One region of the Laribacter hongkongensis DSM 14985 genome, then DNA from elsewhere that is predicted to be linked to it. Evidence: predicted binding sites of a transcription regulator. Region 1 holds the regulator's gene; each other region holds the start of a gene.
The links. Region 1 encodes sigma-54, which starts transcription at its own class of promoters, with help from an activator protein. Its sites were predicted from a motif close to CTGGCACGCTTCATGCTT; they were not measured.
Positions count from the first base shown of each region.

Region 2: the regulator sigma-54 is predicted to act here: its motif matches at 2,954-2,971, upstream of glnA (type I glutamate--ammonia ligase).
Region 3: the regulator sigma-54 is predicted to act here: its motif matches at 7,245-7,262, upstream of flgB (flagellar basal body rod protein FlgB).

Region 1 covers NZ_AUHR01000002.1:283,092-293,855, forward strand. The annotation lists gene G542_RS15715 (bifunctional ADP-dependent NAD(P)H-hydrate dehydratase/NAD(P)H-hydrate epimerase) at 1-509, opposite strand, end outside; gene G542_RS0102870 (flavin prenyltransferase UbiX) at 506-1,123, opposite strand; gene G542_RS0102875 (Gx transporter family protein) at 1,107-1,643, opposite strand; gene G542_RS0102880 (NusG domain II-containing protein) at 1,633-2,010, opposite strand; gene rapZ (RNase adapter RapZ) at 2,016-2,852, opposite strand; gene hprK (HPr(Ser) kinase/phosphatase) at 2,833-3,792, opposite strand; gene ptsN (PTS IIA-like nitrogen regulatory protein PtsN) at 3,785-4,252, opposite strand; gene hpf (ribosome hibernation-promoting factor, HPF/YfiA family) at 4,387-4,725, opposite strand; gene G542_RS0102905 (RNA polymerase factor sigma-54) at 4,805-6,235, opposite strand; gene lptB (LPS export ABC transporter ATP-binding protein) at 6,243-6,977, opposite strand; gene lptA (lipopolysaccharide transport periplasmic protein LptA) at 6,974-7,525, opposite strand; gene lptC (LPS export ABC transporter periplasmic protein LptC) at 7,512-8,084, opposite strand; gene G542_RS0102925 (KdsC family phosphatase) at 8,091-8,618, opposite strand; gene G542_RS0102930 (KpsF/GutQ family sugar-phosphate isomerase) at 8,626-9,609, opposite strand; gene G542_RS0102935 (monovalent cation:proton antiporter family protein) at 9,731-10,764, shown strand, end outside.
Region 2 covers NZ_AUHR01000003.1:99,970-110,733, reverse strand. The annotation lists gene G542_RS0103465 (MFS transporter) at 1-266, shown strand, start outside; gene mtgA (monofunctional biosynthetic peptidoglycan transglycosylase) at 653-1,339, opposite strand; gene aroE (shikimate dehydrogenase) at 1,415-2,236, opposite strand; gene G542_RS0103445 (rhodanese-like domain-containing protein) at 2,269-2,718, opposite strand; gene glnA (type I glutamate--ammonia ligase) at 3,052-4,473, shown strand; gene groL (chaperonin GroEL) at 5,034-6,677, opposite strand; gene groES (co-chaperone GroES) at 6,734-7,021, opposite strand; gene G542_RS0103425 (DUF2147 domain-containing protein) at 7,398-7,823, opposite strand; gene G542_RS0103420 (dicarboxylate/amino acid:cation symporter) at 8,057-9,382, shown strand; gene G542_RS0103415 (HP1242/YdcH family protein) at 9,462-9,677, opposite strand; gene G542_RS0103410 (nucleoid-associated protein) at 9,796-10,764, opposite strand, start outside.
Region 3 covers NZ_AUHR01000006.1:99,783-110,546, forward strand. The annotation lists gene trhP (prephenate-dependent tRNA uridine(34) hydroxylase TrhP) at 1-1,205, shown strand, start outside; gene cadR (Cd(II)/Pb(II)-responsive transcriptional regulator) at 1,206-1,655, opposite strand; gene G542_RS0107480 (heavy metal translocating P-type ATPase) at 1,729-3,930, shown strand; gene G542_RS0107485 (ABC transporter permease) at 4,044-5,774, shown strand; gene G542_RS0107490 (ABC transporter ATP-binding protein) at 5,779-7,092, shown strand; gene flgB (flagellar basal body rod protein FlgB) at 7,301-7,714, shown strand; gene flgC (flagellar basal body rod protein FlgC) at 7,717-8,130, shown strand; gene G542_RS16275 (flagellar hook assembly protein FlgD) at 8,147-8,866, shown strand; gene G542_RS0107510 (flagellar hook protein FlgE) at 8,906-10,483, shown strand; gene flgF (flagellar basal-body rod protein FlgF) at 10,497-10,764, shown strand, end outside.

The sequences.
Region 1 (10,764 bases):
GCCCGGACGCAGGGCGCGTACGCCACGCCACGTTCCGCGTCCAGCCCTGACGGCAGGTCGATGGCGACCACCGGACCGGGATGGGCATTGATGCGTTCGATGGCCTGCGCGGCTTCACCTTCCGGTGCCCGGGTCAGGCCGATGCCAAAGAGGCCGTCCAGCAGCACGGCGGTTTCGGGCCAGTCCTCGTCTGCCTGGAGCAGGCGCACGCCGGCTTGCCGGGCCTGCTCCAGTACCTGCCGGGCAGCGGCGGTGTCCGGAGTGCCCAGCGGCAGCCGGATGGCAGCCGGAATGCCCCGGCAGGCCAGCCGGGCAGCTGCCAGGATGGCATCTCCGCCGTTATTGCCGCGACCGGCCACAGCCACGACTGGCCGGTCAGGGAAATGCTGTTCGACATGCGTGGCAATCAGGCCGGCAGCGCGGTCCATCAGGGGCATGCCTGCCTGCTCGGCCCGGCTTTCCAGCATGCGCAGGCCGGTAGCAGAAAAAATCGGGCGGACCGGGTTCATTCGGGTTCTCCCCAGCGAGGTTGCAGCTGGTGTGGCAGGCCCAGCTGGTCCAGGATGCGGGCTACCACGAAGTCCACCATGTCTGCCACGGTACGCGGGTGGGTGTAAAAGCCCGGCGCTGGCGGCAGGATGACGGCGCCGGCCCGCGCGAGTGTTAGCATGTTTTCCAGATGGATGACCGACAGGGGCGTTTCGCGCGGCACCAGCACCAGCTTGCGCCCTTCTTTCAGGCTGACATCGGCCGCCCGCTCGATCAGGTTGTCGGACAGGCCGTGGGCAATCGCGGCCAGTGTGCCGGTGGTGCAGGGGCAGATCACCATGGCGTCCGACGGATTGGAGCCGCTGGCGACAGGTGCGAACCATTCTTCGCGGCCAAATACCCGCAGCCGGGCGTCATCAGGACGTTGCAGCCAGGCCAGCAGAGCCGTGCGAGCCTCGTCCGGGCGGCTGGCCAGCCGCAGGCCCAGTTCCTGTTGCGCCACGATCTGCGCAGCCTGCGAATACAGCAGGCGGACTTCTAGGTCGTGGTCCAGCAGGCAGTCAAGCAGTCGCAGGCCGTAGGGCAGGCCGGAGGCACCGGTCAGGGCAAGGGTCAGGCTACGCGGGGGCATCATCGGGACGGGTTTCTGTCAGCAGTCGGGCACAGATGATACCGTTGACCGTGCCGCTGACGAAGGCGGCGGCCAGAAACAGCGGGACAAAATAGCCCAGTCCGTCGCTGGGGATCAGCCACAGGCGGGCCAGCAGCAGCTGCCCGCCGATATGGGCAAAGGCGGCCAGCAGCGACAGGCTGACCATGCCGAACCAGCGGCGTGGCAGACAGTGCGCCAGTGCCAGTGTGGCCAGGCTGGCAATGCCGCCGGCAAGGCTGAAGAAAAAGCCGGGGGTCATCAGGCTGCCGAGGAGCAGGGCAGCGGCAAATACCCGGATCAGGCTGACGGCAACCGCGGCCCGCAGCCCCAGCCGTTCCAGTGCAACAAGGGTGACGATGTTGGCAAATCCGGGCTTGAGGCCGGGCAGGGGCGAGGGAATGCCGGCGTCGATCAGGGCCAGCACGATGGCAATGGCCGCCAGCCGGGCTGTTTGCCGGTCGGCGGGTGTGGCGGTGAGGGTCAGTGAGGTGCTAGTAGCCAAGGCTGTCGTAATCACGCTGGGCACGCAGGATTTCGATGCTGGTGCGGTTGGGCAGGCAAATGGCCATTTCACCCGGCCGGGTCAGCCAGCCGTGGCGGACACAATACTGGCGCGGACTCGGGTCGGCGGCAATCCGTGCCCGTCCGGCGCGGATTTCGATGGTGGTGTGGCCCAGCGGGCCGGGAATGTCCAGGGTTCGGTTCAGCCGCAGGGGATAATCGCCGAACACTTGGCCGTTGGCGCGGATCCGCAGCGTGTCGCCGATGCCGTCATGCCAGAAATGCAGTCCGCTGGCGATGACCAGCAGCAGGGCGGTCAGCCACAGTCCCCAGTCTCCTGGACGCCATGCCGGCAGGAAGCGCTGCATGGAGGTCAGCGGTCAAGCTCGCGGTGCCGCAGCAGCACCGTTTCGCCGGTTTCGCGCAGCCGGGCTGCCAGGGTTTCGGCCAGATAGACCGAACGGTGCTGGCCGCCGGTGCAGCCGATGGCAAAAGTCAGGTAATTGCGGTTGTCGTGGCGGAAGACCGGGATCCAGCGCAGCGCCAGTCCGCTCAGCTCGTCGGCCATGGCCTGGACCAGTGGTTCGGCTGTCAGGAAGTTGATGATCGGAGCATCACGACCGGTAAAGGGGCGCAAGGCCGGGTCGTAGTAGGGATTGGGCAGGCAGCGCACGTCAAAGACAAAATCGGCATCCAGCGGGACGCCGTGCTTGAAACCGAAAGACTGGATGACGACCAGCATGCGTCCTGGTGCCTGGGCGATGACATCGCGCAGGTAGCGGCGCAACTGGTTGGGAGAGAGATCGCTGGTATCGATGCGGTGGCCCAGACCGGCGATGGCTTGCAGGAGCTGCCGCTCGCGGGCAATGGCTTCGGGGATGGTCAGGGCGGTGCGCGACAGGGGGTGACGGCGGCGGGTTTCGGAAAAACGGCGGATCAGCGTATCGGTGCGGGCTTCGAGAAACAGGAAGCGCACGTTGTGGCCGGCAGTTTCCAGTGCGTGGATGACCTCAAGCAGACGGCTGGCACCGTCGCGGGTGTCGAGGCTGATGGCAAGCTGTTCGTAGCCCAGCGGGGCCAGTCGCTCGACCGTGTCGGGCACCAGGGTCAGTGGCAGGTTGTCGATGCAGGAATAACCGCTGTCTTCCAGCACGTTGAGGGCAATGCTTTTGCCGGAGCCTGCCAGACCGCTAATCAGGATCAGCTGCATGGTTTTCCTGCTCGCGCAGCATGCGCGTCTGCCGTTCGATGAAGTCGCGGGTGCTGTCGATGCCGCGCAGTTGCAGGATGTAGTTACGCACGGCGGTTTCCACCAGTACGCCAAGGTTGCGGCCGGCGGCTACGGGTATGGTGACCTTGCGGACCTTGACCCCCAGCACTTCCTGCGTTTCCGACTGGATGGCCAGCCGGTCGATGTCCTGCATGATCTGGTCGGTAGCCTTGACCAGATGGATGATCAGCTTGAGCATCTTCTTCGGCCGGACCGCTGTCTCGCCGAATACGGTACGGATGTTCAGGATGCCCAACCCGCGTACTTCCAGAAAGTCACGCAGCATCTCCGGGCAGCGGCCTTCGAGTGTTTCCGGTCCGATACGGTAGAGGTCGACGGCATCGTCTGCCACCAGGCCGTGGCCACGCGAGATCAGCTCCAGTGCCAGTTCGCTTTTGCCCATGGCACTGTCGCCGGTGATCAGTACGCCGACTTCCAGCACGTCCAGAAAGACGCCATGCAGGACAGTCGAGACTGCCAGTACCCGGGCCAGATAGATGCGCAATACGTCCATCAGGTAGGGGGAGGGCTGGGCGGAAGTGACCAGCGGAACGCGATTCTGTTCGCAGGCAGTCTTGAGCGCTGGCGGAACTGCTTGCCCGTTGGCCACGATGATCAGTGACATGCGCAGCTGGAACAGCTGGGCCAGCGTGTCGTGCGCCTGGTCCGGAGGGAGGGCGTTGAAGTAGTCACACTCGGCGACGCCGAAGACCTGGATGCTGTTGGGGTGGATGAAGTTCAGGTGGCCGACCAGTGCCAGCGTGGGACGCTGCTCGTCGGTACTGATCAGGTTGTCGATGCCACTGGAACCGGCCACCCAGCTCAGACCGAGTTTCTGGCGGTTGTCCTGGTAAAGCTTCCTGACCGTTATGCTAGGCATGGCTGTCCTGTGCGGGCGTAAGCAACTGGTAGATGGTCTTGGCGTCCGGTGCGGCCAGCAGGGCTTCGCGCAGCTGGCGGCGGCTGAAGAGCTGGGCCAGTTCGGACAGCACCTGCAGGTGCCGGTCGGTGGCCTGCTCGGGAACCAGCAGGACAAACAGCAGGTTGACGGGCTTGCCGTCGGGAGCATCGAAGGGGATGGCTTCCTTGAGGCGGACAAAGGCACCGGCAACGTCCTTGAGGCCTTTGGCCCGGCCGTGCGGAATGGCTACACCGTGGCCGAGGCCGGTGGAACCCAGCTTCTCGCGGGCAAACAGGCTGTCGAATACGGCACTGCGGGCAATGTTGTACCGGTTTTCAAACAGGATGCCGACTTGCTCGAATACGCGCTTTTTGCTGCTCACGTCCAGATCGATCAGCAGATGGTCGGGGCCGGGCAGGATTTGGGCGATCAGGCTCATGACGGTTTTGGAACAGGCGAAAGGCACAATCCGTCATTCTAGAGCGACTCGCCCGGCCGGTCACGACTCCCGTGTGATTTGCCCATAAAAAACGGGAACCGCAAGGGTTCCCGTTCAAACGGACCTGAAGGAAATCAGACTTCCGAGCCGGCTGACAGTTCGTTGGCTTTATGGGCCTTGTCGGAGAAGTGGGTCGTTTGTTTTTCCTTGTATTTCAGAACCTGACGGTCGATCTTGTCGATGACGAGGTCAATGGCGGCATACATGTCACTGGCAACTTCCTCGACATGAATATCTTTCCCCTTGAGATGCACGTCCACTGCAACCTTCTGGTCCAGCTTGTCGACAGACAGGGCAACGTTGACTGCAATCACGTTGTCGACGTGACGGGTAACGCGGTCAAGTTTCTCGGTCAGGTAGTCGCGCAAGCTCGAAGTGACCTCGAGGTGGACGCCAGTAATGTTCAGGTTCATACCCTAACTCCTTCTGGTGGGGAACGTGTCTCCATACTGCTGGAAGACACCGGAATGTGCATTGATGCACGTTAAAACATCAAATCATCTTGCGCTGGCTGGCGGGGGGGATCAGCAAGGCTTCACGGTATTTCGCCACGGTCCGGCGGGCAACCTGGATGCCTTCTTCTCCCAGAAGATCGGCAATGGTGTTGTCTGAAAGCGGCTTTCTGGCGTCTTCTTCGGCAATCAGGCGCCGAATGCGGGCCTTGATGGCCGTAGCCGAACATTCTTCGCCGGAATCCGTATCAAGCGCGGATCCGAAAAAATACTTCAGCTCGAAAATGCCGCGCGGACACAGCAGGTATTTGTTGCTGGTCACGCGCGAGATGGTGGATTCGTGCAATCCCAGTTCCTCTGCAACATCACGCAGCACCATCGGTTTCATCAGCAGCTCGCCCTGTTCGAAGAAACCCTGCTGGCGCTCCACGATCACACTTGACACCCTGAGTATAGTGTCGGCCCGTTGTTCGATATTGCGGATCAGCCATTTCGCTTCCTGCAGGCGTCCTGACAGCTCGCCCCCCTCGCCCCGGCAGCGGCCGAGCAGGTTGGCGTACATCTGGTTCACCTTTAATCGGGGCTGTGACGCGGGATTCAAGTGTGCCTGCCAGATTCCCTGACGGTCGCGCCGCACGATGACGTCTGCCATGACGTAATGTGTGTCGCCACTGGCAAAGCCGGCCGCCGGGCGCGGGTTGAGCGAAGCGATCAGCGCCTGGGCCTGTCTCAGCGCCTCGTCGTCGGCACTGGTGGCGCGGCGCAGGCGGGTAAAGTCACGGTTGGCCAGCAGTTGCAGATGGTCACGCACGATAGTGTGTGCCAGTGTGCATTCGTCGGTGCCGGAGCGGGCCCGCAACTGAAGCAGGAGCGATTCGGTCAGGTCACGCGCGCCCACGCCGGCCGGCTCGAACTGCTGGATCAGCCGCAAGGCGATGGTCAGTTCGTCCAGTTCCACTTCCAGCGATGCCGGCAATTGCTCCGCCAGTGACTCCAGCGAGGCCGGCAGGTAGCCATCATCGTCGATTTCTTCGACCAGAAAGGTGGCGACTGCCCGGTCGCGGGCCGACAGCGGCACTTCGGCCAGCTGTGCCAGCAGGTGCTCGCGCAACGATTGCGGACGGATCAGGTTGGCATGCGGGTCCCAGTCGTCGTCCTCGTCACTGCCGCGGATGCCGCTGCTGCTCCAGTCGTTCAGCGTGTCCAGGTCGCGGGCACTGTCATCGTGCTCGCGCGGATCGTCGCTGCCGGCGTGCTCGGCCGGAGCCAGTTCTGCCGGTTCGTCAGCAGCAGTGGCTCCGTCATCGTGTTCACCGTCTTCGACACGCTCCAGCAGGGGATTGTCGGCCAGGAACTGCTCGACTTCCTGCTGCAAGTCCAGTGTCGACAGCTGCAGGAGCTTGATCGACTGTTGCAGTTGCGGGGTCAGCGTGAGTTGCTGGCTGAGTTTGAGCTGGAGGCTTTGTTTCATGCTGGGATCACAAGTGGAAGTGTTCGCCGAGATAGACCCGGCGGACATTTTCGTCCGCGACCAGTACGGCGGGGTCGCCCGTGGCCAGTACGCTGCCGGCGCTGATGATGTAGGCACGATCACAGATGCGCAGGGTTTCGCGCACGTTGTGGTCGGTAATGAGCACGCCGATGCCGCGCTCTTTCAGGTAGGCAATGATTTTCTGGATGTCGATGACGGCAATCGGGTCCACCCCGGCAAAGGGTTCATCCAGCAGGATGAAACGCGGCCGCATGGCCAGTGCCCGGGCAATCTCGACCCGGCGGCGTTCGCCACCGGACAGTGACAGGGCCGGGTTTTCCCGCAGGTGGGTGATGTTGAGGTCGTCCAGCAGCAGGTCCAGTTCGCGACGGGCTTCGTCGCCCCTGAGTCCGGATACCTCGAGGATGGCAAGGATGTTCTCCTCGACCGTGAGCTTGCGGAAGATCGATGCTTCCTGCGGCAGGTAGCCGATGCCAAGCCGCGCCCGCTGGTGAATGGCGAGATGGGTGGCGTTGGTACCGTCAACCCAGATTTCTCCTGCATCGGCCGAAACAAGGCCGACGATCATGTAAAAGCTGGTGGTTTTGCCGGCACCGTTGGGGCCGAGCAGACCGACCACTTCACCGCTTTCGATATCCAGGGAGACATCCTTGACCACCGTGCGGCTTTTGTAGTGTTTTTGCAGGTTGCGGACCTTGAGATGGCTGTGCGGCAGGCTCATTTCGTCCCCTGTTGCTGCTGGCGCGGCTGGATGGTGACGGTGACCCGTCCCTTGCCCTGCGGTTGTCCGTTGGGGCCGGCCTGCTGGCCGCTGGCTTCGAACTGCTCGGTCTTGGCGTTGTAGACGATGTAGTTGCCGGTAACGACGTCGCCGCCGCGGGTGACACGGCCGTTGTCCCAGATGCGGACGAGATCCTTGCCGCTGTCGTATTCGATGCGCTGGCCCTTGCCGTCCACCCATTCCACCTTGCCGTCCTTGTCTGCGTCCAGGCGCTGCTTGAAGGTGGCCGGGTTGCCGTAGACGTTGGCAATCTGCTGTTTTGCGTTGTCCTCGGTGACAACCAGCCGGTTGCCGGTAATGCGGGCCGTGCCCTGGGTCAGGATCACGTTGCCTTCGTAGACCGTCACGCCCTTGAGCTGGTCGAGATTGGCACGGTCGGCTTCGATCACGATGGGTTTGCTGCGGTCGGCCTGTTCGGCATGCGCCGGGACAGAAAGGCCGGCCAGGCCGGAGATCAGCAGGAAGCCGGCAAGATTATTGCGGGACATGGATCATCCTTACTCGCGACTTCAGCGTCAGTTGCTGGGTCACGTCGTTGTAATGCACACCGGTTGCGGTGACGCGGTCCGCACCCTCCTGGTAGACCGTGGGGGCGTTGGTGTCGGCGGTGCGTTTTTCGGTATTGACGGTCAGTTTGCTGGTATCGGCCGTGGCAACGTTCGGGCGCGTGGGCGTGGGTTCGCGACGCAGGTGGACATCCTGGTCCAGAAAGGCAATCTTGCTGTCGCTGTCGTAATGGCCGGTTTTGGCCGATACCGACAAGGTGCGCTTGCCCTCCTGGTATTGCTCGAGGGTCGAGTCGGAAAAATGGATGCGCTTTTGCTGCGGGAACTGCCACAGCTCCTTGCCGAAGGCCGATTTGTCGATCTGTCCGCGGGCATTGAAGGCCGTGCTGTGATAGTCGGTCGCCAGATACTCGACCGTATCCTTGTTGATGCTGTTCTGGCCGCTGGGCAGGTTCGTCAGCAGGTATTCCAGCCAGAATGTCAGCAGGACCAGGATGACTGCCAGCAGCACCGGAAACAGGCGCGACAGGTTGCGTTGCATCTTGTCCTAGTCCTCCAGGTAAGGACGCAGTGCTGCATCCAGCCGGCCCTGCGCCTGCAGGATCAGCTCGCAGACTTCGCGCACGGCACCCTCGCCGCCCTGGCGGCCGGTGACGTACTGGGCGTGGCTGAGGACGATGTTCGGCGCTGCCGGTACGGCGACCGGAAACCCGACCCGTCGCATGACAGGCAGGTCGATCACGTCATCACCGACATAGGCGCATTCTTCGGCTGACAGGCCGGTTTTTTCCAGGATGTCGAGAAAAGCCGGCAGCTTGCCTTCCGATCCCATGTAGAGATGGTCGATGCCCAGGGCGCGCGCGCGGTGTCCGGTGGCGCCGGATGCGCGGCCGGTAATGATGGCCAGCTGGACTCCCTGGCCTTGCAGCATCTTGAGTCCGTGACCGTCGAGGGTATTGAAGGCCTTGATTTCCTCGCCTTGCGGGTTGAACCACAGTTTGCCGTCGGTAAGGACACCGTCGACATCCATGATCAGCAGCCGCACGCGGGCGGCCAGAGTCAGTACGTTCTGCATAAGTCGCTCACACTACGCCGGCACGAAAGAGATCGTGCAGATTGAGGGCACCTTCGACCCGGCCCTGGTTATCCAGTACCAGGAGACCGTTGATCTTGTTCTGTTCCATCTCTTTGACGGCCTCGGTGGCCAGCCGGTCGGAAGCGATGGTTTTCGGGTGTACGTGCATGACTTCGCCAACCGTCATGTGATGAAAGTCCACCACGCCGCGGTCGATGAGCCGGCGCAGGTCGCCGTCAGTGAAAATGCCCAGGGGCCGGCCACCGGTATCGACAACCGCCGTCAGCCCCAGTCCCTTGCGGCTGATTTCCATCAGGGCATCGCGCAGGCTGGCTTCGGGCGGGACGGCTGGCAGGTCGTCGCCACTGCGCATCACGTCGGCAACCCGGACCAGCAGGCGGCGGCCGAGGCTGCCGGCCGGATGGCTCATGGCAAAATCTTCCGCCCGGAAATTGCGGGCGTCGAGCAGCGTGACGGCCAGCGCGTCGCCCAGCGCCAGTGCAGCCGTGGTACTGGATGTGGGCGCCAGACCCAGCGGGCAGGCTTCACGCTCGACGGCGGCGTCCAGATGGATGTCGGCTTCGCGGGCCAGGGTGGAGCCGGTACGGCCGGTCATGGCGATCAGAGTGACCTGTTTGCGGCGCATGGCGGGCAGCAGGGCGATCACTTCGTCCGACTCGCCCGAGTTGGACAAGGCCAGCACCACGTCGCCCGAGAGGATCATGCCGAGGTCGCCGTGCGCGGCTTCGGCCGGATGCACGAAAAAGGCCGGCGTGCCGGTGGAAGCCAGCGTGGCCGCGATCTTGCGGGCAACGTGGCCGGACTTGCCCATGCCGGTAACTACCACGCGGCCGGTTGTGGCCAGCATGGCGTCCACCGCAGCCAGAAATGTCTCATCAAGTCGGCTCGACAGGGATTCGATGGCCTGAGCTTCGGTGCTCAGTACATCACGGGCAAGCGCAAGACGATGGGCGGATAAGTTTGCATTCATGCTGATGATGAACGGCGATTTCATGCCGGTGTAGATGGAATTAGGTGGGCAAGTATACCAAGCGTTAAACTCGTCTATCCTTAGTCGTTGCTGTCTTTTGCCCGGACACCCTTCTTTATCGATGCATTCGCTCGCTCCACTCGTTGCCATCCTGTTTGCTTCTGTCGTCGTGATCACCCTGTTCCGGGTGGCGCGGATTCCCGCCATGCTGGGTTATTTGCTGGTGGGATACATCGTTGGCCCGGGTGGGCTGGGTCTGATTTCCGATTCGGCCGAATCGCAGTTTTTCGGTGAAATCGGCATTGTTTTCCTGATGTTCACCATCGGACTGGAGTTCAGCCTGCCCAAATTGCGCGCCATGCGGCAGATCGTGTTCGGGCTGGGCGTGGCACAGGTCAGCGTGACCCTGCTGGTGGTGATGCTGCTGTGGATGCTGTTTGGCGGCTCGATGCTGACCGGTTTTGCCCTGGGCTCGATTGCGGCACTGAGTTCGACGGCCATTGTGTCAAAACTGCTGACAGAGCGGCTGGAACTGAACGCGCCGCACGGGCAGATGTCGATCGGCATCCTGCTGTTCCAGGATCTGGCGGTGGTACCGCTCCTGATCCTGCTGCCGGCCCTCGCAGGGGATTCAAGCGCGCTGCTCTACGATCTGGCTCTGGCGCTGGGCAAGGTCGCCGTCGTGATGGCAGCCCTGTTCTTTGTCGGGCAGCGGCTGGTGCGCCCGTGGTTCCATCTGGTGGCCCGGCAGCGCTCCAGCGAACTCTTCATGATCAACGTGCTGCTGGTGACGCTGTCGGTGTCGTGGCTGACCGAAATGGCCGGCATCAGTCTGGCGCTGGGTGCCTTTGTTGCCGGCATGCTGATCAGCGAAACGCCGTATCGCTACCAGGTCGAGGAAGACATCCGGCCGTTCCGCGACATCCTGCTGGGGTTCTTTTTCATCACCATCGGCATGCGGCTGGAAATCGGCGCGCTGGCCGAGCGCTTCTGGCTGGTGTTTGCCTTTGTCGCCGTGCTGATCCCGCTGAAGCTGGGGCTGGTGTACGCCATTGCGCGGGCTTTCAAGTACCGCGCCAATGACAGCCTGAAAACCGCCATTGCTCTGGGGCAGGGCGGGGAATTCGGTTTTGTGCTGATTGCACTGGCCGGCAA
Region 2 (10,764 bases), on a different contig from region 1:
GTGAAATTGCCGGCTCGACCGGCATCACCCTTGCCACGCTGTTTTTGCAGTTGCGCAGCAGTGCCCACTACCAGCAGCTCGCTACCGATGACCGCCCGAACATGTTTGCCCACAGCGACGGCCTGCTGACCAGCACCTTGCAACCGCTTCTGCACGGAACGGAAATGCAGGCAATGCTGCTGGCCTGCGCTGATTACCACCACGCCCTCACCATTACGGCCCTGCTGGTCTTGCTGCTGGTCTGGCGACAGAAGGTTTACGGCTGAGCACAGCCGGCATTGATGAATGCCTGCGACGAAGGTGGCAGCCAGGCATCATTTACCGGCGTCATGCGAGCGAGGAACCCATCGCCATGCAGGCCAAAAGCCGGCAAGTCTCCGGGGAAGGCATGCTGCACGTCGCCAGACAGCACGCCCGCCCCTCGCTGCATGCACATCCCTTGCACAGGGAATGCAGCAGCAGGTGTGCTGCCAGCCAGATGGAATGCACGTCATAATGACCCAAGACAGGGACTGCGCTGCCTGCCGGTTAGTGCAACCACCGCAGCAAGACATGCAAGCCTGTCAAGACAGACAGCAACTTCGGTGACGGATAGTCTTGTTGCACCCGCACGGTTGCCGGCAACAAATCCGGCAGGGGGAATGGACTGTACTCAGGGAATGGCGACGAAATTCATGCGGCGCTGGATGATCCTGGTCTTGCGCAGCAGGGTCCTGTCATTGCGGTGGGTGTCGTAATAACGTGGATTGGGCACCATGGCAGCAAGCTTGGCTGCCTGCCCGGCAGACAACCGGGATGCGGGCACCCGGTAGTAGTGCCTTGCCGCAGACTCAGCACCAAAGACGCCGTCACCCCATTCGATCACGTTCAGGTAGATCTCAAAAATCCGGCGTTTGTCCATGACCGCCTCCAGCATGACGGTGATCAGTGCCTCTTCGGCCTTGCGCCAAGGGGTGCGTCTGGAGGACAGGAAAAGGTTTTTGGCCAATTGCTGGCTGATGGTCGATCCGCCGGCAACAATCCGGCCTTTTTGCAGGTTTTTTTCCCAGGCGGTCTGGATACCTTCCCAGTCAAACCCTTCATGCTGAAGGAACTTGGCATCCTCGCTGGCAACGATGGCCCGTTTGAGCTGCAGTGAAATCCGTCCGTAGTCCACCCAGCGATAACGCAACTCGGCATCCGGGTTGGTTTCGGCCAGCCGCGCCTGCTGTTCATCCATGAAGGCCGTTGTCGCCGGATTGTTCCATTTCCAGTAGACGATGTGCCCGAAAATCCACAGCTGGTACAACAAAAACAGGGCAAGCAGTGCTGCAACCCCACGGACAATCCACTTCAGCACGCTATCGCTCCAGGATGAAAGAGAGGCAAGGATAGCGACCTGTCCCCGCCTCGTGTAACTACAAATGCAACAAAATTATGCCAGACGCTCGCGCAGGCTGTTCATGACCGGACGAGTGTTCGGTCGTCCGCCATGCCAGATATGCCAGGATTCGGCCGCCTGCTCGACCAGCATGCCCAGCCCGTCCGACAGCATGCCGGCGCGCTCGGCCTGCCCGCGAGCCAGAAACGGCGTCAGGCCCTTGCCATACACCATGTCGTAAACCAGCTCGCTGCCTGCCAGCAGGCCGGCAGGCAGTGGCAGGTCATTGCCGGACAGGCCGGTGGAGGTGCCATTGATGACGATATCAAACTGCTGACCCGCAAGGTCATCGTACCCGGCCGCATCGACCTCGCCCCACTGGGCAAAATGCGTGACCAGTGCTTCCGCCTTGGTGACGGTCCGGTTGGCTACGGTCAGACTGGCAGGATGTTGTGCGAGCAAGGGCTGCAAGACTCCGCGCACCGCACCACCGGCCCCGAGCAGCAGCAGACGCTTGCCCTGTATCCGGACATCCAGATTATCGACGATGTCACGTACCAGCCCGACACCATCGGTATTGTCTCCCTGGATCTGGCCATCCCTGAAAGTCAGGGTATTGACTGCATCGGCAGCGCGCGCGCGTTCGGTCAGTGCTCCGGACAGCTGGCAGGCCTCCAGCTTGAAAGGCAGTGTGACATTCAGCCCCTTGCCTCCCCGGCCGATGAACTGCCGGACTGTTGCCTCAAAACCGTCCAGTGGTGACAGCAGACGCTCGTAATCAAGTCCGAGACCGGTCTGGCGGGCAAATTCCTGATGGATGAAAGGCGACTGACTATGGTCAATCGGGTGGCCGATAACGGCATACAGTTCGGTCATTGTCTCAAGCTCTCAGATCGTAAAAAAACAGCCTATCCCTGACTCCACGGCAGGCCGTGCCGACGCCAGCCGCCAAGTTGCCCGCGCTGGCCAGCGGCATCGCGGTCGCCTTCAAATCCCTCAAGGATGTTGAACGCAGTGTATCCGAGTCCGGCCAGACACTCTGCGGCAGCATGGGAACGTACCCCGCTGCGGCACAACAGCACCACCGGGCGGTCAGTTGGTATTTGTGCCACAGCTTCGCGGGCGAAATCAGGATTGATCTCCATACCGGGCCACATGCGCCATTCAATGCTGATGGACTCGGGAGGCGCTCCGACAAACTGCCGCTCCGCGATGGTGCGTACATCCAGCAGTGTCGCTTGCAAAGCCTTAACCAGTTCCCAGGCTTCTGCCGGCATGACGGCCCCGGCATACGGCAACCCCAGTTCCTTGCCTCTGGCCGCTGCTGCGGCAAGGACTTGTGAACAATGCTCATGCATATTGACATCCCGGATATCAAATTATGTCAACACAATAGTAGCAGCGAAGAAGGCCAATCTGGCAACCCTTGGCAGCGATGCACCATTGATGTGCACGAAACTCGATATTCACCATTTTGGTGCATGCAATCCATGCGAATGCACCAGTTTGAACTACATAGCCCAAAACCATAAAAAGAATGGCTCGTGGCACAATACCACCCGCTTGCCGACAAGCCTGACACCACAGGAAAACATGGCACGCACCTTGCTTTAATTTAGGTACACCACCGGCACATGCCGGACCGAATTCCGCATCAATGAATCACCCGCTGATCTGACTGGAGAAATGCAATGGCGGCTGTCGCTAACGTAAAGAAACTGATTGAAGACAACGACGTCAAATTCGTTGATCTGCGTTTTACCGACACCAAGGGCAAGGAACAGCACGTCACGGTGCCGGCCCATGTGGTGACCGAAGACATCGAAAGCTGGTTTGAGCACGGCCACGCATTTGACGGTTCCTCCATCGCTGGCTGGAAGGGCATCCAGGCTTCCGACATGCTGCTGATCGCTGATCCGGCCACGGCCAACATTGATCCGTTCTTCGACGAACCGACCCTGTTCATGTCCTGCGATGTGGTGGATCCGGCCGACGGCAAGGGCTATGACCGCTGCCCGCGCTCGATCGCCAAGCGCGCTGAAGCCTACCTGAAGGCCTCGGGCATCGGTGATGTCGCCTACTTTGGTCCGGAGCCCGAATTCTTCGTGTTCGACAGCATCACCTGGCACGCCGACATGTCCGGCTGCCACGTCAAGATCAACTCCGAAGAAGCCGCATGGTCCTCCGCTGACCCGATGAACGGTGCCAACACCGGCCATCGTCCGCGCGTCAAGGGCGGCTACTTCCCGGTTCCGCCGGTCGACAGCTTCCAGGACATGCGCTCGCAAATGGTCCTGCTGATGGAAGAGCTCGGCGTGCCGGTCGAAGTGCACCACCACGAAGTAGCCACCGCCGGCCAGATGGAAATCGGCACCCGCTTCAGCACCCTGACCCAGCGTGCCGACTGGACCCAGATCATGAAATACGTGATCCAGAACGTCGCCCACAGCTACGGCAAGACCGCCACCTTCATGCCCAAGCCGATCTGTGGCGACAACGGCAGCGGCATGCACGTGCACCAGTCGATCTGGAAAGACGGCGTGAACCTGTTTGCAGGTGACGGCTACGCCGGCCTGTCCGAGTTCGCCCTCTACTACATCGGCGGCATCATCAAGCACGCCAAGGCCCTGAATGCCATCACCAATCCGGGCACCAACTCCTACAAGCGCCTGGTTCCGCACTACGAAGCCCCGGTGAAGCTGGCCTACTCGGCCAAGAACCGCTCGGCCTCGATCCGCATTCCGCACGTAGCCAGCCCGAAGGCCCGCCGCATCGAAGCCCGCTTCCCGGATCCTTCCGCCAACCCGTACCTGTGCTTCGCTGCACTGATGATGGCCGGTCTGGACGGTGTGCAGAACAAGATCCACCCGGGCGAACCGGCCAGCAAGAACCTCTACGACCTGCCGCCGGAAGAGGACAAGCTAATCCCGACCGTCTGCGCCTCGCTCGAAGAAGCCTTGGCTTCGCTGGATGCAGACCGCGAGTTCCTGACCCGCGGCGGCGTGTTCAGCAACGAATGGATTGATGCCTTCATCGACCTCAAGATGCAGGAAGTCAGCCGTATCCGCATGACTCCGCACCCGGTCGAATTCGACGAGTACTACAGCCTGTAACGTTAGATTTATACCGTTTCGGACTGCCCCAAACCCCTGTTGCCATTGGCTCCAGGGGTTTTTCCTTGTACCCCTCAGACATATCCATGCGTGGCGACTGACCGCAGACCGGCAAGGCGAGATCGCCATCCCTGATTACCCGGGACAGTCTGAGGACATGATGCCGGTGAATCGCCCGGCCCAGATCGGCGAGCCGTTGGAAATACTGTCGCTCGTAATCTGCCGGCGAGAATTCATTGCTGGAACCGGGGCGATTCATGATGAACTTACGCCGGCTCCGTTCCCGCCTGCCTGCCTCGACCAGACACACCTGTTACTGGTCCGCTGCATTGCGATTGATCACCTGCTGGTGAACTGCCGACCATCACCTTGGACTTGTCATGCAGGAGACTGGGAAAGCTCCCTCCTGGATGACGTGGGCATTGCCAACATCAGACATCAAGGCCCGCATCGGACAGATCCGCGCTCAACAGGGCTGCCCATCAAAAAAAGGCATCAACCCTTGTCAGGTTGATGCCTTTTGGAAGGCACCGGCAGATGGCCGGAGGAACTTCGGCAGATTACATCATGCCGCCCATTCCACCCATGCCGCCCATTCCGCCGGCCGGCATGGCAGGCTTGTCTTCCGGCAGCTCGGCCACCATGCAATCAGTGGTCAGCATCAGGCCAGCCACCGAAGCAGCGTGTTGCAGGGCCGAACGGGTCACCTTGGCCGGGTCGAGCACGCCCATTTCCACCAGGTCGCCGTACTCACCGGTTGCAGCGTTGTAACCGAAGTTGCCGCTGCCTTCGTACACCTTGTTGACCACCACGCTCGGCTCGTCACCGGCGTTGGCCACGATCTGGCGCAGCGGCGATTCGATCGCGCGCATCACGATCTGCACACCGGCTGCCTGCTCGGCGTTGATGGTGGCCACTTCCTTCAGGTTGGCACGGGCGCGCAGCAGGGCCACACCGCCACCGGCCACGATGCCTTCTTCCACGGCAGCGCGGGTTGCGTGCAGGGCGTCTTCGACGCGGGCCTTCTTTTCCTTCATTTCGACTTCGGTCGCAGCACCGACCTTGATCACGGCCACACCACCGGCCAGCTTGGCCAGACGTTCCTGCATCTTTTCGCGGTCGTAGTCGCTGCTGGCCGTTTCGATGTGAGCGCGGATCTGTTCGACACGGGCCTTGATGGCTTCGGCAGTGCCCACGCCATCAATGATGGTGGTGGTGTCCTTGCTGACCTCGATGCGCTTGGCCTGGCCCAGCATGTCAATAGTGGCCTTTTCCAGCGGCAGACCGATTTCCTCGCTGATTACGGTGCCGCCGGTCAGGATGGCGATGTCTTCCAGCATGGCCTTGCGCCGATCGCCGAAGCCCGGAGCCTTGACGGCCACGGTCTTGAGGATACCGCGCATGTTGTTGACCACCAGCGTGGCCAGCGCTTCGCCTTCCACATCTTCGGCAGCAATCACCAGCAACGGGCGGCCAGCCTTGGAGACTTGTTCCAGAACCGGCAACAGTTCGCGGATGTTGGTGATTTTCTTGTCACACAGCAGGATGAACGGATTGTCGAGCTGGGCGATCTGCTTTTCCGGCTGGTTGATGAAGTACGGGCTGAGGTAGCCACGGTCGAACTGCATGCCTTCGACCACTTCCAGCTCGTCTTCCAGGCCTGAACCGTCTTCAACAGTGATCACGCCTTCCTTGCCGACCTTTTCCATGGCCGCAGCGATCTTGTCACCGATCACGGTGTCGCTGTTGGCGGAGATGGCGCCGACCTGGGCGATTTCCTTGGTGGTGGCGCACGGCTTGGCGATGTTCTTGATTTCAGCCACCAGCGCCACGACGGCCTTGTCGATGCCGCGCTTGAGGTCGATCGGGTTCATGCCGGCGGCGACGTACTTCATGCCTTCCTGCATGATGGCCTGGGCCAGCACAGTAGCGGTGGTGGTGCCGTCACCAGCGACGTCGTTGGTCTTGGAAGCCACTTCCTTGACCATCTGGGCGCCCATGTTCTCGAACTTGTCCTTCAGGGTGATTTCCTTGGCAACGGACACACCATCCTTGGTGATGGTCGGAGCGCCGTAGCTGCGCTCCAGCACGACATTGCGGCCTTTCGGGCCAAGGGTGACCTTGACGGCATCAGCCAGAATGTTTACCCCGTCAACCATCTTGGAACGGGCGGAATCACCAAACTTGACGTCTTTTGCTGCCATTTTGTTACCTCAAATCCGTATCTGTCTGAAACATTTCACGCGAGAGCGTGCTGCAATTACTCGACGATGCCCATGATGTCTTCTTCGCGCATCACCAGCAGCTCTTCACCGTCAATCTTGACGGCCTGGCCGCTGTACTTGCCAAAGATCACCTTGTCGCCGGTTTTCAGTTCCAGCGCACGGCGCTCGCCGTTGTCCAGCACCTTGCCGTTGCCCACGGCAACGACTTCACCCATGTCAGGCTTTTCAGTGGCGGTACCCGGCAACACGATACCGGAAGCGGTTTTTTCTTCAGCTTCAAGACGCTTGATCACAACACGGTCATGCAAAGGGCGAATGGTCATGAAAACTCTCCTGCTCTCGATACGAGGCACTGCACGTTTGAAATTCGACAGGAATACGGGACATGCCGATTTAGCACTCCCGCTTCACGAGTGCTAATAGTAGGGATGCAGATTTCGTTTTTCAAGAGCCTGGATACGGATGATGGAGCCATGTCAAAAAACAGGAAATCCTCCTGCCAACCGGTAGCCAATTCCCTTGATTCACTTTGTTAATCAATTAACGTATGACATAAATCGAATTTTGCAGACAGCATGCCATTGGGGTATTAAATACAGTGTTTCAGAACAACAAAAAGGTAGGCTGAAATACATCAGGCCTGCCTTTTTGCTGATTCAGACAACTCCTGCCCATATCGGGCACAACAGCATGCAAACGTTACTGGCGATCCCAGGTCTGGGTGCGCCCCAGAAGCGAAACCCCCATGAAACCACGCACTTCCAGCTTTTGTCCGCCATCAACCAGCTTGGCCTTGCTGTCGTAGATTTTCCCGTTCTTCGGGTCAAGAATCTTGCCGCCTTCGTATGTCTCTCCGGTTTTCTTCAGCCCCCACAGGATCGTCATGCCATCAACCGGCTTGTCCTTGCGGTCACCTTCACATTTGCTGCATTTGACATCCGGGTTGGCAAACAGCTTGATAATCTTGCCCTGGTATTCGTTGCCGTTTTCCGTGATCTGTACCAGCGCCTTGGGCTGTCTGGTTTCGTCATCAATGGTTTTCCAGGTACCAGCAATGCCTTCGGCCTGGGCAAGACTACACGCCAGCAACGTCGCCACGGCGCACAGTGCGGGTTTCAGTTTCATGGTGTTCTCCTCTCGTTGAAACGATCGTTTTAAGTTGGGACTCCAGCATGCCAATGCCCAATTACGCGGTCAAGCAGGCCACTTGGCGTGCGGGTTTTCCCTAATCGGGAAAGCCCCAATCCCGTTCGGGTAAAAAAGTCTTCACCATTGACCATAAGTTCCGGTGATTCCATCAGCAAGACGTGGAGCACCGTGCACGGTCGAATGTATGAATACTGCGGGAGATCTTCATCATGCAATCCAGAAAGCTGTATAAAAGCCTGTATTTTCAGGTGATTGTTGCCATCATATGCGGCGTGCTGCTCGGCCATTTCATGCCGGACAGCGGTACGGCCATGAAACCGCTTGGCGACGGCTTTATCAAACTGGTCAAGATGATGATCACGCCGATCATCTTCTGCACAGTTGTGGTGGGCATTGCCGGCATGGAAGACATGAAGAAGGTCGGACGGGTCGGCGGCAAGGCCCTGCTCTACTTTGAGGTCGTCACGACGCTGGCGCTGATCATCGGCCTGGTCGTTGTCAATGTGCTCAAGCCGGGTGCAGGCATGAATGTGGACCCGGCCACGCTGGACACGGGCGCCATTGCCAAATACACCGCCAAGGCTGGCGAACAATCGGTGGTCGACTTTGTCCTGCACATCATTCCGAACAGTGTGGTGGGTGCATTCGCCGAAGGCGAAATCCTGCAGGTGCTGCTGTTTTCGGTACTGTTCGGCTTTGCCCTGTCGATGATGGGACAGTCCGGCAAGCCGGTCGTCAAACTGGTCGAGGACATCTCGCATGCCCTGTTTGCCGCCATCGGCTTCATCATGAAACTGGCTCCGATCGGTGCCTTCGGTGCCATGGCATTCACCATCGGCAAATACGGGGTGTCGAGCCTGAGCTCGCTGGCTGCGCTGATGGGCAGCTTCTACCTGACCTGCCTGTTGTTCATCGGCCTGGTACTGGGAACGATCACCCGTTTCTGCGGATTCAGCATCTGGAAACTGGTCCGTTACATCAAGGAAGAACTGCTGATCGTGCTGGGAACCAGTTCGAGTGAGTCGGCCCTGCCGCGTCTGATGGCCAAACTGGAACAGCTGGGCTGCCAGAAATCGGTGGTGGGTCTTGTGGTCCCGACCGGCTATTCGTTCAACCTGGACGGTACGTCGATCTACCTGACAATGGCTGCGATCTTCATTGCCCAAGCTTGCGGCATCGAGCTGACCCTGACCCAGGAGCTCACCATCATTGGCGTGTTGCTGCTGACTTCAAAAGGTGCTGCCGGAGTCACCGGATCGGGCTTCATCACCCTGGCCGCCACGCTGGCGACGGTACCGGACATTCCGGTTGCCGGTCTGGCCCTGATCCTGGGTATTGACCGCTTCATGTCCGAAGCCCGTGCCCTGACCAACCTGGTGGGCAATACCGTGGCGACAGTAGTCGTTGCAAAATGGGAAAACGCCCTCGACAGCGACAAGCTGGCAGCCGAACTGCACAATCCGACCCCGCTTGCCCACGGCCTGAAGGTGGAAGCGCCGCACCTGACCCGCGAAGTGTCGCGCACCCTGAGCTGATACTGCCAGGAGAAACTACAACAACAAAACGCCCTGCCGGATGGCAGGGCGTTTCATTTGTGCTGTCAATCCGTCAGGACTATGCGCTGGCAGTCTTCAGCATGACATACAGCTCGTCCTTGAGGCGGAGCTTTTCCTTTTTCAGCACTTCCACTTCGGCCGGTGTTGCCAGCGTGATGCTGTCTTCCATGTTCTTGATCTTGTGATCAAGTTCATTGTGGCGATTGAACACCGTACGGAAATGCTCGTCTTCGATCTTAAGCTTGTGAATCAGGTCGCGGTATTCAGGGAACATACACATCACCTCCAGATTGCAGATGGGCCGAAAAGTGGCAATGCCAGAATTTTTCTTTTTACGAAGACAGATTATCACGATTGCGGACCTGTCGCATGCCTTGAGGTGATCTGCATATTCAGTTCATGTCGCGCTGCACAAGCTGCAATATCAAGGTCAATCCACCATCCGTACCTGCACTGGATTCAACTGCTCGCAAAGTGGTTCCGTGCGGCAGCAAGACACTGATCCCATGCCCCACACCATAACGTGACAGCGTTCTCTCCAGTCGCCTCGCCATGCTCTCGGCCGGTACGGCAGGCGCTGCTTCAAAGGTATATCCACTTGCCTCAACAGCCGAGTCGAATGCCTGGTGCACGGTTTCGCGCGGCAGGTATTGTTCGGCTGCTCTGGAAAAGTCGCTGGCAGACAGCTGTTCGCTCTCCTGGCACAGCGTAAGCATGTCATCCTTGAAACGCGACTGCGTCAGCGGGTCATCCAGCGTACCGGACAGCTCTTCCACCACTTTTGCCACAACCCGGGTCGTGGCTGCCGGATCCGGCAACCGCATGGCTTGCAGGAAATCCTCGGTCCAGAATTTTGCCTGCTGCCCCAGCCGGTCCACGGCATAGGCATAAGGCCCGTACTCCAGAACCAGAGCCCCCTTGTCGATCAGCCGGGGATTGATTCCGCTGGCGTGACCGATGGCAAACTCCTGACCTGACTCGGTCAGGGTCAGGAAATCGTCACGGATCTCCGACTTGAAAATGCCCAGCGCCCGCATTTCGCGCTCACCGTCATGCAGGCCGGCAAACTCGATCACGAACACGTCACCGGCACTGATGTTGGGATGCTGCGAACGTGCATACAGGTGCTTGGCCACCCGCTGCGAGTACGCCAGGAAATCCAGCTCGCCGCGAAAACATTCGCGCGAGTACTGGTACATCTCGTTGAGCTTCAGGTCGGACTCGTGAAAAAACTGGTACTTGCGTCGCTCGGACACGATGCCCTTGAGATAGCCCTCCAGCAGCAGGCCGGATACCGCCTCGTCGATTTCCGTTGCCCGCCCGGACAGCAGCAGCGGCTCTCCACGGGTAGCATTGCCCAC
Region 3 (10,764 bases), on a different contig from region 1:
CCGGCATCGACGAAGCACATGCGCGCGGCAAGCTGTTTTACGTGGCCAGCAACCTGCTGCCGCACAACAGCAAGGTAAAAACCTACATGGCCGACATGGAGCCGGTGATCGCCATGAAGCCGGACGCGCTGATCATGGCCGACCCCGGCCTGATCATGATGGTGCGCGAACGCTGGCCGGACGTGCCGGTGCACCTGTCGGTACAGGCCAATACGGTCAACTATATGGGGGTGAAGTTCTGGCAGAAACTGGGGGTGAGCCGCATCATCCTGTCGCGCGAGCTGTCGCTCGACGAAATCGCCGAAATCCGCCAGGAATGCCCGGACATCGAGCTGGAAGTATTCGTGCACGGCGCCCTGTGCATCGCCTATTCCGGCCGCTGCCTGCTGTCGGGCTACTTCAACCACCGTGATCCCAACCAGGGCACCTGCACCAACGCCTGCCGCTGGGACTACAAGGTACAGGACACCTGTACGGACGACGCCGGCGACGTGGTGCCGCAGCCGATCCGCCTTGACCTCAATGCCGCACTGGAAGACGCCAACCAGCGCTTTGCCGCCTGCGGCGGCGCCGAGCGCCACCCGCTGGCCGACCGCACCTACCTGATCGAGGAAGCCAGCCGTCCAGGAGAGCTGATGCCGGTCATGGAAGACGAGCACGGCACCTACATCATGAACTCCAAGGACCTGCGCGCCATCGAGCTGGTGGAAAAGCTGGTGCGGATCGGGGTGGATTCACTGAAGATCGAAGGGCGGACCAAGAGCCTGTACTACGTGGCCCGCACGGCGCAGGCCTACCGCCAGGCCATCGACGACGCCGTGGCCGGCCGGCCGTTTGACTGGAGCCTGCTGTCCCAGCTCGACAGCCTCGCCAACCGCGGCTACACGCCGGGCTTTCTGGAGCGGCACCAGACGCAGGATTACCAGAATTACCTGCACGGCCACTCCAAGGCCACCCAGAGCCAGTACGTCGGCGACGTCATCGGCATCCATGCCGACGGGCGCGCCGTCATCGAGGTGAAAAACCGCTTTGCCGTCGGCGACCGGCTGGAGCTGCTGCTGCCGGCCGGCAACCGTACGCTGACCCTCGCGGCCCTCGCCGATACCGAAGGCCGTCCGGTCGAAGTCGCGCCCGGCAACGGTCACCGGGTGCTGGCCGACCTGGGCGCCGGTGTCGACGGCGCGCTGATCTCCCGGCTGTTCTAGTCAGTCGTGCACGCCCAGTCCGTGGCCGTCGCAGGCCGCGGGGCGCGGCTCGGGCAGCGGCTCGTGCGCCAGCGCCTGCAGGATGCCGCAGTCGCGGGTGGCACTGGCGATCTGGCACTGGTGGCGCAGGCTGGCCAGTTGCTCGCGCAACGTGTTCAGGTCACGGATGCGCCGCTCGACATGCTCGATATGGGCGTCCAGCAGCACGTTGACCTGCGCGCAGTCGGCATCGGGCACGTCGCGCAGCTCCAGCAGTTCGCGGATCTCCTCGTGGGTCATGTCCAGCGCCCGGCAGTGGCGCACGAACACCAGCCGTTCCAGGTGCGCCGGGCCGTAGACCCGGTAATTGCCGTCGCTGCGTGACGGTGGCGGCAGCAGTCCGGCCTTTTCGTAGTAACGCACGGTTTCCGGCGTGCATTGCGCCGCCTGAGCCAGTTCGCCGATTTTCATGGTGGTCCCTCCTTTGCATCGCTTGACCCTATAGTAGCTCCAGGGTGTGCAATGCAGGCAAGGGAGAACACTCATGCACAACGACACACCGCTCAAGCTCCGCCCAGCGACCTCCGGCACCCCTTGTCAGGGAGGCTGCGCGTGCAGCAGCAGCGCCGCGCCTGTCCGGCCTGACCCTGCCCCCGCCGCCACTGACGGCCAGATCCTGTCGCGCTGGCGCATCGACGAAATGGACTGCCCGACCGAAGAAGGCCAGATCCGCCGGGCACTGGCCCGGCTGGACGGCGTCGGTTCCCTGTCCTTCAACCTGCTCAAGCGCGAACTGGCCGTCGCCCATGTCCCCGGACAGGACGCCGCCATCATCGACGCCATCCGCGCGCTCGGCATGACACCGCAGCCGCTGGATCAGCCCGCAGCCGCACCGGACACGGCCCGGCACTGGGGCTGGCTGGCACTGGCCATCGCACTGGCCCTGCTGGCCGAAGGGCTGCACTGGTTCGGCGCGCCGGACGCGCTCGGGGCTGCGGCAGCCGTGGCCGCCATTGCTGCCGCCGGCACCTCAACCTACCGCAAGGGCTGGATTGCCCTGCGCCATGCCGACCTCAACATCCACGCCCTGATGACGCTGGCGGTGACCGGTGCCTTTGCCATCGGCCAGTGGCCGGAAGCCGCCATGGTCATGACCCTGTTTGCACTGGCCGAACGGCTGGAGGCACGCTCGCTCAGCCGCGCCCGCGATGCCATCGGCCGCCTGCTGACCCTGACGCCCGCTACCGCCACGGTCGAACGCGAGGGACAGTGGTGCAGCGTGCCGGCAGACAGCGTCACCCCCGGCGAGCGCCTGCGCGTGGCGCCGGGTGAGCGGGTGGCACTGGACGCCCGCATCGAGGCCGGCCACAGCGCCCTGGACCAGTCCTCACTGACCGGCGAGAGCCTGCCGGTCGACAAGGAACCGGGCGACAGCGTGTTTGCCGGCAGCATCAACCAGAGCGGCGAACTGGTCTGCCGGGTGACTGCCGTGGCCGGAGACTCGACCCTGGCGCGGGTGATCCGCGCAGTGGAAGGCGCCCAGGCCGCGCGGGCACCGATCCAGCAAACGGTGGACCGTTTTGCCCGCATCTATACGCCGGTCGTGGTCGGACTGGCAGTGCTGCTGGCGCTGGTGCCGCCCCTCTTTGACGGCGGCTGGCTCGACTGGCTGTACCGGGCGCTGGTGCTGCTGGTGATCGCCTGCCCGTGCGCGCTGGTGATCGCCACGCCGGTGACCATGGTCAGCGCCCTGACCAACGCGGCCCGCCACGGCATTCTGGTGCGCGGCGGTGCGGTGCTCGACGCCGGACGCCGGCTGACCGTGATGGCGCTCGACAAGACCGGCACGCTGACCGCCGGCCGGCCGGTCGCCACCGACTTCGTGCCGCTGGCCGACGCAGGCGCCGGGGAGCTGCGCAGCATTGCCGTCGCCCTCGCCGCCCGCTCCGACCACCCGGTGTCGCGCGCCATCGCCGCGGCGGCCCGGCAGGACGGCCTGACGGCCACGGAAGCCGCCGGGCTGACGGCCCTGCCCGGTCGCGGCGTGCGCGGCGAAGTTGACGGACAGGCCTACTGGCTCGGCAACCCGCGCCTGCTGGCCGAACTGGGCGTCAGCGTCCCGGCTGCCCGCATCGAAGAGCTGGAAGCCGGTGGCAAGACGGTGGTGACGCTCAGCGACGGCCGCCAGGCGCTGGCCCTGTTTGCCGTAGCCGATCCGGTGCGGCCGGAAAGCCGCCAGGCGGTGGACGACCTGCACGCACTGGGCATCCGGACCGTCATGCTGACTGGCGACAACCCGCAGGCAGCGCGCAGCGTGGCCACCACCCTCGGCATTGATGACGTGCGCGCCGGCCTGCTGCCGGAAGACAAGCTCGCCGCCATCGAAGGCCTGATGCAGTCCGCTGGCGCCCATGCCGGCATGGTGGGCGACGGCATCAACGATGCGCCGGCGCTGGCGCGGGCGCAGGTGGGCTTTGCCATGGGCGCGGCCGGCAGCGATACCGCCATCGAAACCGCCGACGTGGCGCTGATGGACGACGATCCTCGCAAGCTGGCGCGCTTTGTCCGGCTGGCGCGTCAGGCCGGCCGGGTGCTGCGGCAGAACCTGGCGCTGGCGCTGGGCATCAAGCTGGCGTTCCTGGCCCTGACGGTGGCGGGGCTGGGCAGCATGTGGATGGCGGTGTTTGCCGACGTCGGCGCCAGCCTTTTGGTGATCGCCAACGGCCTGCGCCTGCTGCGCGCCTGAGTCATGACGTTTTTATGATGTTGGCAATCCCTGCCGGCAATCCGGACATGAGCGGCTAGACTGGAGCGACAGTCAACCATTCCGCCGGAGGCGGGTTTTCCGAGGAATTGCCAATGCAGGTCCGACTGCACTCACGCCGTTTTCTGGCCGGTTTCCGTCCCACACCGTGGGACGGGCTGGCTTTTGCACTGATCTTCGGCCTGCTGCTGCTGTTCGGCCACGGCGTGCGTGAAGCGTGGCAGCCGCTGGCCATCCTGCAGGCCGAACCGGTTTCGCTGGACCCGGCCAACCTGCCCGCCTACGCGCTCTACACCACGCTGCGGATGCTTGCAGCGCTGGCGGTGTCCTTCCTGTTCACCCTCGGGTACGCCACGCTGGCCGCACGCTCGGCCCGCGCCGGCAAGCTCATGATTCCGGCGCTGGACATCCTGCAATCCATCCCGGTGCTGGGCTACCTGTCGTTCACCGTGACGTTTTTCCTGGCGCTGTTTCCCGGCCGGATGATGGGTGCGGAATGCGCGGCCATTTTTGCCATTTTCACCAGCCAGGCCTGGAACATGGCCTTCAGCCTCTACCAGTCGCTGACCACGCTGCCGCGCGACCTTGTTGAAGTCGCGGCCAGCCTGCGCCTGACGGCCTGGCAGCGTTTCTGGAAGCTCGACCTGCCCTACGCCATGCCGGGCCTCGTGTGGAACATGATGATGAGCATGTCCGGCAGCTGGTTTTTCGTGGTGGCCTCCGAGGCGCTGGTGGTCGGCCAGCAACAGGTCATGCTGCCGGGCATCGGTTCGTATCTCGCCGTGGCCATCGATGCGCGCAACCTGGGCGCGGTCGGCTGGGTGGTGCTGACCATGCTGGTGGTCATCATCCTGTACGACCAGGTCTTGTTCCGGCCACTGGTCGCCTGGAGCGAAAAATTCAACCTGCAGGTTACGGCCGGCGTGACCGGGTCGGGCTCATGGCTGCTGACGCTGGGCGAGCGGGCGCGACTGATCCAGACGCTGCTGGTCCGCCCGGCCGGGCGGCTGCTGTCCCATGTGGCGCAGCTGCCACTCGGGCCCCGGCTGCGCTGGCAGGCAGAAGCGCCGGCCAGTAAGCCGGGCTGGCCGGACCGCCTGTGGCTGGCCGGACTGACCGCACTGGCACTGTGGGCGTTGTGGTCGGTCTGGCACTACCTGGCGCAGGCAGTGGATTTTCATGATGTCCTCGCCGTGTTCGGCCTCGGAGCCCTGACCCTGCTGCGGGTAGCGGTGCTGATCGTGCTGGCGTCACTGGTCTGGGTACCGGTGGGGGTGTGGATCGGCCTGCGGCCGCAGCTGGCAGGCCGGGTGCAGGCCATGGCCCAGTTTCTGGCGGCGTTTCCGGCCAACCTGCTGTTTCCGGCCTGCGTGGTACTGATCATCCATTTCCGGCTGGACCCGAATGTCTGGCTCAGTCCGCTGCTGATCTTCGGCACCCAGTGGTACATCCTTTTCAATGTCGTGGCCGGTGCACAGGCGTTTCCGGCCGAGTACCGCGAGGTGGCCAGCAACCTGCAGATCCGTGGCGGGCTGTGGTGGCGCAAGGTGATGCTGCCGGGCATTTTTCCCTATTTCCTGACCGGGGCACTGACGGCTTCGGGGGGCGCCTGGAACGCCAGCATCGTCGGCGAATACGTCAGCTGGGGCAATGACGTGCTGGTGGCCAGGGGACTGGGGTCGTACATCGCCGAGCACACCGCCAGCGGCCAGCACCCGCAGGTGCTGCTGGGCATTCTGGTCATGGCGGTCTACGTGGTCCTGTTCAACCGCCTGCTGTGGCGGCCGTTGCAGGAACTGGCCGAGCGTCGCCTGAGTCTGGCCTGAAAGGATGATGATGGAAAAGCATGGCGAACACCCGCTGATCATGGAACTGAGAGACGTCAGCCGCCGCTTTGCCCGTGCCGGCGAAGCCCGGGAAATCCTCGACGGCGTATCGCTGAACCTGCACGAAGGCGAGATTGTCGGCCTGCTGGGGCGCTCCGGCTCGGGCAAGTCGACACTGCTGCGCATGATTGCCGGGCTGATTCCGCCCAGCAGTGGCAGCGTGCTCTACCGCGGACAGCCGCTGGCCGGTCCGGCCGACGGGGTGGCCATGGTGTTCCAGAGTTTTGCCCTGTTTCCTTGGCTGACCGTGCAGGAAAACGTCGAAGCCGGGCTGGAAGCCCAGGGCGTGCCTGCAGCCGAACGGCGCGAGCGGGCGCGCGCGGCCATCGACCTGATCGGGCTGGACGGGTTTGAAAATGCCTATCCGCGCGAAATGTCGGGCGGCATGCGCCAGCGGGTCGGCTTTGCCCGGGCGCTGGTGGTGAACCCGGCCCTGTTGCTGATGGACGAGCCGTTTTCGGCACTGGACGTGCTGACGGCGGAAACCCTGCGCACCGACCTGATCGAGCTGTGGAACTCGGGCCAGCTGCCCATCCGCTCGATGCTGATCGTGACCCACAACATCGAGGAGGCGGTGTTCCTGTGCGACCGCATCCTGGTGCTGTCGTCGCATCCGGGGCGGATCGTGGCGGAAATCAGCGTGCCGCTGCCGCACCGGCGCGAGCGGCTTGACCCGGTGTTCCGGCGCATGGTGGACGACATTTACGCACTGATGACACACCCGCAGGCCCTGAGCGGTTCGCCACGGGCACCGTGGCGGCTCGACAGCCATCTGCCGGCGGTGCCGATCAGCCTGATGACCGGCCTGGTCGAGGCACTGGCCAATCCGCCGTATGCCGGTCGCGCCGACCTGCCTGACCTGGCAGCCCAGTTGCTGATGCCGACCGACCAGCTGTTTCTGGTGGCCGACGTGCTGGAGCAGCTGGGGCTGGTCCAGCTCAAGACCGGCGACATCATGCTGACAGCCCAGGGGCTGCGTTTTGCCGATGCCGATTCGCAGGCCCGCAAGGAGCTGTTTGCCATTCATCTGACCCAGCATGTTCCGCTGGCAGCCCGCATTTTGCAGGTACTGCACACCCGTCCCGGCCAGCGCGCCCCACGCGAGCGCTTCGTGCAGGAGCTGGAGGACCAGTTGAGCCAGGATGAAGCCGACACCACGCTTGATACGGTGATCGACTGGGGTCGCTACGCCGAAATCTTCTCGTACAACGATGCTTCCGGGCTGCTGAGCCTCGCCGATGTCGAGGGCGAGCACTAGCGGGACACCGTTCCCGGCATGGCTGCCGTCCCGGCGGCAATTGTTGCCGGAACAATGGATGCCACCGCAAATACGATAGGCATAATTTGTATGCAGGTTTAGAATTCCATGTGTTTTCCGGTATTTGCGGCGCTTTTCCTGATCAGGGGATGTTGGCATGGAACCTGCTAGAATGAGCCGCCACAGGTCATATCAAGCGGGGATGCGCATGCTCGACAAGATTGCTCGACACTTCAACTTTCAGGAAAAGGCGCTGGGCCTGCACGCGCGCCGCAACGAGGTCATCGCCTCGAACATCGCCAACGCCGATACGCCCAACTACAAGGCCGTCGATTTCGACTTTGCCAAGGCCATGAAATCGGCCCTGGCCGGCGACAGCCGTTCCAGCCTTGCCCTGTCCCAGACCGACAACCGCCATCTGGCAGGCAAGCAGACGCAGCAAGGCACGGACGGGGTGGAGGTGGAGTATCGCCAGGCAGTCCAGCCCTCCATCGACGGCAATACCGTCGACATGGATGTGGAGCGTTCGGCCTTCATGGACAATTCCTTGCGTTACCAGTCGACGCTGACCTTCCTCAACCGGCGCATCAGCGGCCTGTCTGACGCCATCAAGGGACAATAACCATGTCACTCAACCGTGTCCTCGACATCGCCGGCAGTGCCCTGACCGCACAGTCCAAGCGCCTGAACGTGGTCGCCAGCAACATTGCCAACGTCGACAGCGCTGTCGCCAGCAACGGCGAACCCTACAAGGCGCGCCGCATCGTCTTCACCCCGATTCCGGTCAGCCCGGCCGAACCCAAGGTGGCCAAGGTAGCTGTCACGGCCATCGTCGAAGACCAGTCGCCGCCACGCATGAACTACAACCCGGCCCACCCGCTGGCTGATGCCAACGGCTATGTCACCATGCCGAACATCAATCCGGTCGAAGAAATGACCGACATGATCTCTGCCTCGCGGGCCTACCAGACCAACGTCGAAATGATGAACACCACCAAGCAGCTCTTGCAAAAGACGCTGTCGATCGGCCAGAGCTAACCGCAGGACCTGAATCATGACCACAGCAGTCAATCCGACTTCCTCTACCGATGATCCGTTTGCCGGCATCAACGGAACCAACACCAAGACCAAATCCGAAGCAGACGAAATCCAGGACCGCTTCCTCAAGCTCCTGATCACCCAGCTGCAGACACAGGATCCGCTCAACCCGCTCGACAACTACCAGATGACGAGCCAGATGGCGCAGATTTCCAGTGTCCAGGGCATCGAAAAGCTCAACTCCAGCGTCAGCGCCCTGACCGAGGCGTATGCCGCCAGCCAGGCATTTGCTGCTGCCGGCATGATCGGCCATGTGTCGCTGATCGAAGGCAGCCACATGCTGCTGACCTATGCCGACGGCACCGAGGTCGACGCTGACGGCAACAAGATCAAGGTTCCGATCGCCCAGGGCGGCATCAGCCTGCCTGACGGCGCCGACGAAGTTACGATCAAGGTCTACAACAGCGACGGCGAACTGATGGACAGCGTCACCATGGGTGCCCAGCAGCCCGGTATCAGCCACTTCTCCTGGGACGGCAAGGGCAGCGACGGTGAGCCCCTGCCCGAAGGCATGTATTCGTTCAGCGTCGAAGCCAAAAAGGGCGGCAATACCGTCACGGCAAAACCACTGGGTTTTGCCCGCATCGACGCACTGACCTGGGAAAACGGCAGCCCGAAGCTGATCCTCTCCACCGGCCAGAAGATTTCGCCGTCCGACATCCGCGAACTGCTGTAAGCACACGGCACCCGCACACCAGACATACAGGCAACCAACATGGCATTCCAACACGGTCTTTCCGGCATCAACGCCGCCAGCAAGCAGCTCGACGCCATCGGCAACAACGTCGCCAACTCGTCCACGGTCGGTTTCAAGGGGTCGCGCGCCGAGTTTGCCGACATGTTCGCCGCCAACTTCTACGGCGTGGCCGCCACCCAGAACGGCATCGGCGTCAACACCACGCTGATCGCCCAGCAGTTCGGCCAAGGCAACATCACCACCACGGGCAACCAGCTTGATCTGGCGATTTCCGGTAACGGCTTCTTCGTCATGCAGAACGCCAACGGTATCTCCTACACCCGCAACGGCCAGTTCCAGATCGACCGCGAAGGCTTCATCAACAACAACGGCGACAAGTTGATGGGCTGGCAGGTGGACGACCGGACGACTCCGCCATCGGTCCAGAACGGCAACCTCGGCCCGCTCAAGATCGACAACAGCCTGCTGGAGCCACGCCCGTCCGACTATGGCGGCGAGTCCATGCGCTTCAACATCAACCTGGATTCGCGCAACAATCCGGTCGAATACAGCGCCCTGACCGAAGGTGCCAGCCTGACCGGCGTCACCACCCTGCCGGTACCGCCGGCTACAGCTGACTTCAATGCCTCGACCAAGGTCAAGTTACCGGATGGCCGCTATGTCATTACCGGCCCATCCGGCGCCACCCAAATGGGTCAGCTTTTTAATGCGGACGGCACTCCGGTCGGTGGAGCCACAGCCACTTTCTATGACAAGAAACTGGGCTGGCTTGATGCAGCCGGTGCCGTGCAGCAATACACGCCCAACGCAGCCAATCCGACCACTACCGCCGGCACCATCGCGGCGGTGAGCATCGCTTTCAATCCGTCCGACCCGGCCACCTACAACTCCAAAACCGCGCTGACGGCCTACGACAGCCTGGGCAACCCGATCCAGGTGGCGGTCTACTTCAAGAAAACCGCGGACGGACAGTGGGATGTCTACGCCACGGCCAAGCACACCGATGGCTCGGTCGTTGACCTGGGCACCGGGGCCACGGCCGCATCGCCCTACACTGCTCTCGGTACCGGCCTGGCTTTCGGACCGGATGGCAAGCTGACCAATGGCGGTCCGATTGCTGCCGCTACTTACACCCCTGCCGGTGGCGGTGCTCCGCTGGCACTGAAATTCGATTTCTCCGGTTCGACCCAGTTCGGCACCAGCTTTGCCGTCAATGAACTGGTACAGCCCGGTTATGCTTCGGCAGTCGTCAGCAACCTGCAGATCGACAAGACCGGCATCGTCTCGGCCCGCTATTCCAACGGCCAGACCAAGGTCATCGGCCAGGTGGTACTGGCCAACTTCGCCAACCAGCAGGGTCTGCAACCCATCGGCAACAACCGCTGGATGGAAACCTACAATTCGGGCAACCCGACCCTGAACGACCCGGGCAGCACCAACGTCGGCCTGATCCAGTCGCAGGCACTGGAAGACTCCAACGTCGACCTGACCGGTGAACTCGTCAACATGATCACTGCCCAGCGCTACTACCAGGCCAATGCCCAGACCATCAAGGTGCATGACCAGGTCCTGCAGTCGCTGATGCAGATGCGCTAACCGGTAGGCCAGCATGGACAAGATGCTCTACATCGCCATGAATGGCGCCAAGCACGTGGAACTGCAACAGCAGACCACGGCCAACAATCTTGCCAATGCGCATACGCCGGGATTCAAGGCCGAACTGAATGCCTTTCGCGCGTTGCCTGTGGTCGGCGACGGTACGCCCACTCGGGCGTATTCGGTCGACCACACCACCGGTCACGACGAAAGCCAAGGACCGATGATCACCACCGGCAACGACCAGGACTTCGCCGTCCGGGGCCGGGGCTGGTTTGCCG